Regions from separate parts of the Rouxiella sp. Mn2063 genome, predicted to be linked through region 2. Evidence: predicted binding sites of a transcription regulator. Region 2 holds the regulator's gene; each other region holds the start of a gene.
The links. Region 2 encodes PurR, which represses purine synthesis genes. Its sites were predicted from a motif close to CANGCAAACGTTTGCNTG; they were not measured.
Positions count from the first base shown of each region.

Region 1: the regulator PurR is predicted to act here: its motif matches at 1,808-1,825, upstream of purT (formate-dependent phosphoribosylglycinamide formyltransferase).
Region 3: the regulator PurR is predicted to act here: its motif matches at 1,722-1,739, upstream of ACL9RG_RS05860 (amino acid aminotransferase).

Region 1 covers NZ_JBMOUD010000003.1:288,011-291,274, reverse strand. Annotated here, with positions in the region: gene dbpA (ATP-dependent RNA helicase DbpA) at 1-1,294, opposite strand, end outside; gene cspE (transcription antiterminator/RNA stability regulator CspE) at 1,490-1,699, opposite strand; gene purT (formate-dependent phosphoribosylglycinamide formyltransferase) at 1,929-3,107, shown strand; gene ACL9RG_RS06765 (YoaH family protein) at 3,191-3,264, opposite strand, start outside.
Region 2 covers NZ_JBMOUD010000003.1:395,859-399,122, reverse strand. Annotated here, with positions in the region: gene ACL9RG_RS07260 (C40 family peptidase) at 1-269, shown strand, start outside; gene ACL9RG_RS07255 (YnhF family membrane protein) at 501-590, opposite strand; gene purR (HTH-type transcriptional repressor PurR) at 994-2,019, shown strand; gene punR (DNA-binding transcriptional activator PunR) at 2,065-2,973, opposite strand; gene punC (purine nucleoside transporter PunC) at 3,113-3,264, shown strand, end outside.
Region 3 covers NZ_JBMOUD010000003.1:104,708-107,971, forward strand. Annotated here, with positions in the region: gene ACL9RG_RS05855 (MBL fold metallo-hydrolase) at 1-342, shown strand, start outside; gene ACL9RG_RS05860 (amino acid aminotransferase) at 466-1,656, opposite strand; gene ompC (porin OmpC) at 1,897-3,009, opposite strand.

The DNA of each region.
Region 1 (3,264 bases), 110 kb from region 2:
TGGCGACATAGGCATGTATCGGGAACATGTCGATTTTACCGACTTCAGCCGCCGTTAAACCGGCATCACCGGTCAAGGCACCGAGGATATCGCCCGGGCGAATTTTCGCTTTACGGCCACCGTCGATACACAGCGTCGCCATTTCAGGTTCCAGTGTAACAGGCGTTGCCGCCAAGCTTTGGCTGGCCTTCTGCCAGACAATTTTCTGCCGGGTATAATCTTCTAATGCGTTAACACGCCCAATTTCTTGTGGTGTGACTAAGCTAACCGCAACGCCGCGCGTACCAGCACGCCCGGTACGGCCGACACGGTGCACGTGAACTTCAGGATCAAAAGAGAGCTCGTAGTTAATCACCAGCCCCAGCTGTTTGATATCCAATCCGCGTGCGGCAACATCGGTCGCGACTAAAACACGGCAGCTGCCATTAGAGAAACGCACCAAGACACGGTCGCGATCGCGTTGCTCAAGATCGCCGTTCAATGCTAACGCATCAATCCCTTTAGAGACTAAAGTATCAGCCACTTCCTGACAGTCACGTTTAGTATTGCAGAACACCACGCAAGACGCTGGCTGGTGCTGATACAGCACAGCGACTAATAGCTGTAGGCGATTGTGACGGTCAGCTTCGATAAAGACCTGCTCGATATCAGCAACATCATCCCCACCTTCGATTTCCACATTCAACGGCTGACGCTGGAATTTGTTGCTGATACGCTCAATACCATCGGGATAGGTTGCCGAGAACAACAACGTCTGGCGATTAACCGGGGTATAGCTGACCACGTCTTCGATATCATCGCTAAAGCCCATATCCAACATACGGTCCGCTTCATCAAGTACGAGTACTTTAAGATGATCGAGCTTTAATGTGCCTTTACGCAGGTGTTCCTGAATACGTCCCGGCGTTCCCACCACAATATGCGCAGGACGTACCAAAGACTCTAGCTGTGGCCCGATTGGTTGACCGCCACATAGCGTCAGAATTTTAATATTTTGGGTAAATCTTGCCAGACGACGCAGTTCTTTACTGACCTGATCGGCCAACTCGCGCGTTGGACATAACACCATCGCCTGAGTCACAAAATCATTAACGGTGATTTTATCGAGCAAACCAATGCCGAATGCAGCTGTTTTACCGCTACCGGTTTTGGCTTTTGCTCTGACATCCAGCCCTAATAAAATAGCGGGTAATGATGCAGCCTGAATGGGCGTCATTTGGGAATAGCCCAACTCTTCGAGGTTGGAAAGCTGCTCAGCGGGCAAAGTCAGGGTAGAAAAAGAATGCGTGCTCAAGGCGATAACTCTTTATTAGGACAAAAACGGGGCAGCGGCAGAAATAATGGCGCCATGTATTGCGCAAGATGATAACAGACAGAGGCACTTAACGACAAAAAAGCAGCATCAAAAAAACCCGCGGCTAAGGCGGGTTTTAAATAACGTTTCATCTTGCAATACTAGCAACACCTAAAAGGTGTCGCTTAATAGTTATTACAGAGCAACAACGTTGGCAGCAGACGGACCACGTGGGCTGTCTTGGATGGTGAACTCAACGTTCTGACCTTCAGCCAGAGTTTTGAAACCATCGCTAACGATAGCGGAAAAATGCACGAAAACGTCTTTAGAACCATCAGCAGGGGTGATGAAACCAAAACCTTTGCTCTCGTTAAACCATTTTACCTGACCATTTAACTTACTCATTTTACTATCCTTTACACTGTACTTTTCTATATAAAAACAGCCGCCTCAATGGCGACCGTGCGCATATTAACGCATATTCCCCGCTTACACGCAAATTTGCCACCCTCTTACGCAATCGTTTTCGTCATGGATTATTCTCGTATATAATGCGCCGATTCTGCGGTTCCCGAGAAATAATGGGGCGCAGCCGACAATATCCTGTGATCAACGAAAAGTTAGGTACCACGCTATGTTAACCCTTGGAACTGCACTGCGCGCTGGCGCAACCCGCGTTATGTTATTAGGCTCTGGCGAACTGGGCAAAGAGGTGGCGCTTGAGTGCCAACGCTTAGGTCTGGAAGTGATTGCCGTTGACCGCTACGCCGATGCACCTGCCATGCAAGTTGCCCACCGCAGCCACGTGATTAATATGCTTGATGGCGACGCGTTAAAGCAGGTTATTGAGAGTGAACGCCCTGATTTCATCGTGCCAGAAATTGAAGCTATCGCCACCAGCATGCTGGTGGAATTAGAAAAACAAGGGCACAACGTTGTGCCTTGTGCTGAAGCCACGCGTCTGACCATGAACCGTGAAGGCATCCGTCGTCTGGCCGCCGAAACTCTGAAGTTACCAACATCAACCTATCGTTTTGCTGACGATGAAACCATCTTCCGTCAGGCGGTGAGCGAAATTGGCTACCCGTGCATCATTAAGCCGGTTATGAGCTCCTCTGGTAAAGGCCAAAGCCTGATCCGTAGCGAAGAAACGCTGCAACAAGCTTGGGATTATGCTCAGCTAGGCGGTCGCGCCGGTGGCGGGCGTGTGATTGTGGAAGGTTTAGTGAAGTTTGATTTTGAAATCACCTTGCTGACCATTAGCGCTATCGATGGCATTCATTTCTGTGCCCCTATCGGCCACCGCCAGGAAGACGGCGACTATCGCGAATCATGGCAGCCACAACAGATGAGTGAGCTGGCGTTAGAACGCGCAAAAACAATTGCCAAAAGCGTAGTCGAAGCGCTGGGTGGTAAAGGTCTGTTCGGCGTTGAGCTGTTTATCTGCGGTGATGATGTCGTCTTCAGCGAAGTCTCCCCTCGCCCACACGATACTGGCATGGTCACCCTGATTTCTCAGGACTTGTCCGAGTTTGCGCTACATGTTCGCGCTTTCCTCGGCCTACCAATCGGCACTATTCGTCAATTTGGCCCTTCTGCTTCGGCCGTTATTCTGCCTGAATTGACCAGCGATAATGTCAGCTTCAGCGGGTTGGAAAAAGCCTTAGTCGGCTCGAACCAAGTACGTCTGTTCGGTAAGCCAGAAATCAGCGGAAAACGCCGTCTGGGCGTGGCGCTGTCAATCGGTGACACTATTGAACAAGCGGTAGAAACGGCGATCAATGCCGCCGCTGCGGTGGTTGTAAAAGGTTAATCTGCATCGGCGCCGATTTAAGCGCGGATAAAAACAAAAACGGACGCACAAATAGGCGTCCGTTTTTTCATCTCATTTAGGCGTTACTCGTCATCTTCATCATCAAAAATAACCGTCACGCGATCGCCTTGATGTTGTTCACGGATCTCTTGTGCCA
Region 2 (3,264 bases):
TTAAGATGCCTCGCACGGCCGATGAAATGTATCACCTGCGTGATGCAGCGCCAATCAAACGTGGTGAGTTAGAATCTGGCGACTTGGTATTCTTTAAGATTTCCAAGCGCGGTGCCGCAGACCATGTTGGTGTTTATCTTGGTAATGGTAAATTTATTCAGTCTCCTCGCACAGGTGAAGACATAAAAATCAGTTACCTTGCGGATAACTACTGGCAAGATCATTACGTAGGCGCTCGTCGGGTCATGACCCCTAAAACGATTCGTTAAATAGTCAGTTAGCTCATCTTTGATGAAGAGCATTTAACGAAGTGTTTCCGTGATAACTGAGAACACACAGTTATCGACAAGAGAATGATAATAAAATAAGGGAAATCCCATTTAGGGATTTCCCTTATTTTTTATCGCTACCCTGCTTTGGCGAAGTCAGTGCTACATTGGCAAAGTAACTAAGGCATCGGTACAGTAGTCAGCCAACAACAACGCCTAGCGACGCCCAACTCAGTGCATCACCGCAGTAAAGCTGAAGATCAAGATCATCGCCAATGCGCAAACCGTGGTGATTAAAGACATTTTTAGATTACTATCCATACATCCTCCTTTCATGATGAACGCCGAGAATACTTATAATCATAACGAGCCAAACAGACATTGGCCATACAACCAGTAGCCACATAAAGAATAGCCATACAATTATTATGCCATTGATATATTCTCATAGCCGCTACCATTTTCCTATGATCTCTAACAAAGAGCGCCATCTTCGTAGTCAGCTTAAATTTTTCTTCCACTTTTCCGCAATATAAGAGAAAATTCGCGGTTACCGCCCTGCGATGTAACGGCTGCTTATCTCAGCCCCCTTTCAGGTTCTCTGCTGAAATCAATACAAACGATTTTGCTGCGTAAAGAAATTATCGCAGTTAAATAAACGCAGGCAAACGATTAACATAATGCTAACGTGCTAGTGCACGCGGGTTCAGGAGTTATTTTTTCCATGGCAACGATTAAAGATGTCGCTAAGCGTGCTGGCGTCTCAACCACGACGGTATCGCACGTCATCAATAAAACACGTTTCGTCGCCGAAGAAACCAAGGAAGCTGTGCGGGCTGCTATTAAAGATTTGCATTATTCTCCTAGTGCCGTCGCCCGTAGTCTTAAGGTCAACAACACCAAATCAATAGGGTTATTAGCCACATCAAGCGAAGCGCCCTACTTTGCTGAAGTTATTGAAGCCGTGGAAAACAGCTGTTTTGCCAAAGGCTATACGCTAATTTTATGCAATTCGCATAACAACCTAGAGAAACAGCGTGCTTACCTCGCCATGTTGGCGCAAAAGCGTGTTGATGGCTTACTGGTAATGTGTGCTGAATATCCAGCAGAATTGCTTGGCATGTTGGAAGAATACCGCGCTATCCCGATGGTGGTCATGGATTGGGGCGAATCGCGCAATGATTTCACCGACTCCATCATTGATAACGCCTTTGACGGTGGGTATTTGGCAGGACGTTATCTTATCGAGCGTGGCCATCGCGATATCGGCGCAATACCAGGCCAACTCAATCGTAATACCGGTGGTGGGCGCTTTAATGGCTTTGTTAAAGCGCTGACAGAGGCCAATATTCCCGTACGCGACGAATGGATTGTTCAAGGCGACTTTGAGCCAGAATCTGGATATCAGGCGATGCGACAGATCCTTTCACAGAAAAACCGTCCTACCGCAGTATTCTGCGGCGGTGATGTCATGGCAATGGGCGCTATCTGTGCCGCTGATGAAATGGGATTACGGGTTCCACAGGATATTTCAGTGATTGGCTATGATAATGTGCGCAATGCCCGTTATTATTCACCGCCACTCACAACGATTCATCAGCCGAAAGAACGCTTAGGTGAGATGGCGTTTACGATGCTATTGGACCGTATTATTAATAAACGTGAAGAACAACAAACCATAGAAGTTAAGCCTAAGCTGGTTGAACGACGCTCGGTTGCTGACGGACCTTACCGAGATTATCGCCGCTAAGCTTGCCATTAATACCCCACTAAGGATGCCAGACTGGCATCCTTTTTAGTTATCACGCAGCCATTCCTGGTTCAGCGTAATACTATCGCCTAAATAGTTAAGTAGCCACGCAAGAGCGGGCGACTGATTGTTCTGATCCCAAGTTAGACAGCATGGACTTTCCGGAAAGGTATTACTTAAGGTCAATGCGGTTAGTTTGTTCTGAGCAATCCAGGGTGAGACCATATGCACTGGCATCATGCCAACACACAACCCATCGAACAAACAATCAAGCGCACAAGTCCAATCAGGTACAACCAATCGACGCTGATTATCCAATGTCCAGGTATCACGTTTGGGAAGATTCCTCGATGTGTCCTCCAGACATAATGCAGGATAATGGCGCAGACTGTCGTCGTGAAGTGTCCCAGGCATTGCCGCCAATGGGTGTGTTGGGCTGACGACACAATGCCAATCCATAAATCCCATATCGCGAAAGTTAAAACGACCGCCTGCAGGTACCGCCCGTGTCGCACCAATAGCGACATCTGCACGACCATCTACCAGAGCATCCCACACACCGTTAAAGACTTCATTATGTATAATCAGCTCGGTATCTGAAAATTCGCGATAAAAGTCTACGACTAATCGCCGGAGCCTGGCTGGCTTTACAATACGATCGACAGCTACGTTGAGTTCTCCTCGCCAACCGTTGGCAACTTGTTGGCATTGGCGACGTGTGGCATTCATTTTTTTGATAAGTGATCTTGCTTCATCAACGAAGAGCCGTCCGGCCGCGGTCAATTCAACATCACGATGTCGCCGTTCAAACAAACTAACAGCCAACCACTCTTCAAGCTGGCGGACCGTATAGCTGATGGCAGAGGGCACGCGATGAAGTTCTTGTGCTGCAGCGCTAAAACTACCGGTTCTGGCAACAGTATCAACGACATCTAATGAATATTCTGACCACATATTTACCTTCAAAATTTTTCACAACAAGCCGCAAATATTAGCATTTCACAAGTTTTTCGCCATCTATTAGACTCCCGCACTCTTCTATAATGATTCGCAGTCTCGCGTTTATCCTTTCAAAACTAATAAAGTTGGTGTCATGAAACCCTCATTTGGATTTTTATTTTATCTGGCAGGCCTGAGTATGCTGGGCTTTTTAGCCACGGATATGTACCTTCCTGCCTTCAGTGCCATGCAAAGTGAACTCAATACAACTGCCGGTGCAATTAGTACTAGTTTGAGCATTTTTTT
Region 3 (3,264 bases), 290 kb from region 2:
GGGTTAGCGCATTGCGCTGCTTTTACCCCTGATACTTGGTTGAAAGAGGGCGATACCGTCAGCGTGGGTGAAGAGCTATTAGACGTATTGCACTGCCCAGGGCATACGCCAGGCCATATTGTATTCATCAACCAAAAAGCACGTCTGGCTGTCTCTGGTGACGTTATTTTTAAAGGCAGCGTCGGGCGCAGCGATTTCCCCCGCGGCGATCACCAAACCCTGATCGACTCGATTAAAAACAAACTGCTGCCATTAGGTGATGATATTGCTTTCCTGCCCGGTCACGGCCCGATGTCGACCATCGGTTACGAGCGCAAAACCAACCCTTTCCTGCAAGACTAAGCCTCAGCTTGCCAGAGTAACTACAGTTTGTTGATTTAGAAATGCCCTTTCTTAAATCAAATAAAACGGCCACTTTTAAAGTGGCCGTTTTATTTACTAAAAACCGAATCTAGCGCGGTCTCGCTACAACACTGCGACTATAGCCTCGCAAAGTGGTGCCATGTTATCCAAAGTAATTCCCGCTACGTTAATGCGGCCAGAATTTACGGCATAAACGGCAAACTCATCACGCAGACGTAACACTTGTTCTTTGGTCAAGCCGCTAAAAGAGAACATGCCGTTTTGTTGGATGATGAAGCTGAAATCTTGTTTCGCGCCTTTTTCTTGCAAAGTCGTCACAAACAGCTGGCGCATACGATGAATGCGTTGGCGCATATCGCTTAATTCTTGTTCCCAGATAGCGCGCAGCGCTTCATTACCAAGAATGGTTGCCACAACAGCAGCACCATGTGCCGGTGGGTTGGAATAGTTAGTACGAATAACAGACTTCACCTGGCTGAATGCACGCTCAGCGGTTTCAGCATCGCCAGCAACCAGAGTAAACGCACCCACGCGTTCGTTATACAGGCCAAAGTTCTTCGAATAAGAGCTGGCGACCAGTAATTCTTTATGTTTAGCTGCGAAAACGCGCAGACCTTGAGCATCTTCCTCAAGTCCTTTCGCAAATCCTTGGTAAGCGAAGTCAAACAGCGGTAACCAGCCATTCGCCACAGAAAGATCGGCCAATTGTGTCCATTGCTCAATGGTTGGGTCGATGCCGGTTGGGTTATGGCAGCAGCCGTGGAATAACACCACATCGCCCGCTTTTGCTTCACTAAGGCTTTTCAACAGGCCGTCAAAATCCAGCGCGTGGTTGTTGGCATCGTAGTAGTTATATTCAACCACTTCCAAGCCAGCAGAGGCGAACACGCCTTTATGGTTTGGCCAGCTTGGGTTGCTGACCCACACGCGTTTGGCGCTAGTTTGTGTGGCAATAAAATCAGCTGCAATGCGCAGGCCACCGGTGCCGCCAGGCGTTTGTGCGGTGCGAGCACGTTTATCCGCAATCAGGGCATTATCTGCACCAAACAATAATTCTTGTGTGCAGCGAGCAAAGTCTGCCAATCCATCAATGCTCAGATAAGTCTTGGTAGTTTCGTTTTCCAGTAAAAACTGTTCGGCTTTTTTAACGCTGGTTAATACCGGCGTTTTACCGGTTTCATCTTTATAAACGCCGATACCCAGATTGATTTTGTTCTGACGATCGTCAGCGCGAAAAAGATCGGCAAGACCCAGGATTGGATCCGCAGGTGCAGCAGTGATTTTCTCAAACATAGCAATGCTTCCATGACCTAATGATTAGCAGAAAGAAGTCATCAGGGTAGCGCTAGAAGCGGGCTTTGCCAACCGTTTGCGGTAAAAAGAAAGCAGAGTTGTGAAGAGGGCTTCAGCATTAAAAAATATGATGATCTATGGCTAAAGAAATGGCGGAATCAATGCTAAAAAAAACAGGCAGAGCTTTTGCTCTGCCTGTTGATATCACTTGTCAGTCGCCCGCAGGCTTGGCAAGTTAAATTAGAACTGGTATTGCAAGCCTACGCCAACAACGTTGTCGGTATTTACACTAGCAGAAGTAGTGTAATCGTTGTTTTTCAGCAAGTTGATTTTATAGTCAACATAGGTAGACATGTTTTTGTTGAAGTAGTAATAAGTACCCACTTCGATGTATTTAACCAAGTCAGCGTCGCCGCCAGCAAATGTGCCAACAGAGTTCAGGTCCTTACCTTTAGATTGCAGGTAAGCAATGGATGGGCGCAGACCGAAGTCGAACTGGTATTGTGCTACCAATTCGATGTTCTGAGTTTTGTTAGCAAATTGAGTGAGGCTAGAAGTATCGACATAGGTAGTCATATTACGGGTATCACCGTAAATGGCTGCCAGGTATACGTTGTTGGCATCGTATTTTGCACCAACGCTGTAAGCTTGAACTTTGTCGCCAATGCCATCAACTTTCTGCTGAGCAGTACGGTTACCTGTTACATAAGCACCGGTCAGGCTGACGCCCATGCCCAAGTCGTAAGCGGTAGATACGCCGAAGGTATCGCCGTTTTGTGAGTCAACACCACGGCCTTTAGCTTCGCCGTTGTTACCGTCGTTTTTACCTTCGTATTGCAACGCGAAGCTCAGGCCGTTAACCAAACCGAAGAAGTTGCTGTTACGATAAGTTGCCACACCGTTGCTACGGCCAGCCAGGTAGTTGTCGTTGCCGTAGAAAGTATCGTCACCGAATACTGGCAATTGGTCAGTGTAAGATTCTACGTCGTACAAGACACCGTAGTTACGACCGTAGTCGAATGAACCCCAGTCGCCGAATTTCAGACCGGCGAAGCCCAGACGAGTTGCATTACCTTTATCACCTTGAGATTCAGCATTGTTAGCCTGAACGTTGTATTCCCACTGGCCGTAACCGGTGATGTCGTCGTTGATTTTGGTTTGGCCTTTGAAGCCGAAACGAACGTAAGTTTTGTCACCGTCTTGGCCATCATTGCTTGAGAACTGGTGACGTGCGTCAACCTTACCGTACAGGTCCAGTTGGTTGCCGTCTTTGTTATAAATTTCAGCTGCGTTTGCTGCACCAGCAGCCAACAGTGCTGGGATTACCACTGCAAGAATGTTGCGCTTCATCATTTATTATTACCCTCGTTAGTGTAATTCGGACACCTTTGCCACTGCCGACAATAATTCAGGGAACTATTGTTGAGAGTTTGGTGTCTCCTGTGTCTGAACGCAGTGTTCCATTGGGGTAGTTGTTTATCCATATTGAAAATGCTACAAATATCGTAAAATTGTTACAATTAGAAAAAATGTATTTCTAAATATTTCAATTACGGAACTTTGTGACCTAGATCAATCCTAAAAAAAAATGAGGCCAGCTCAGCTGAC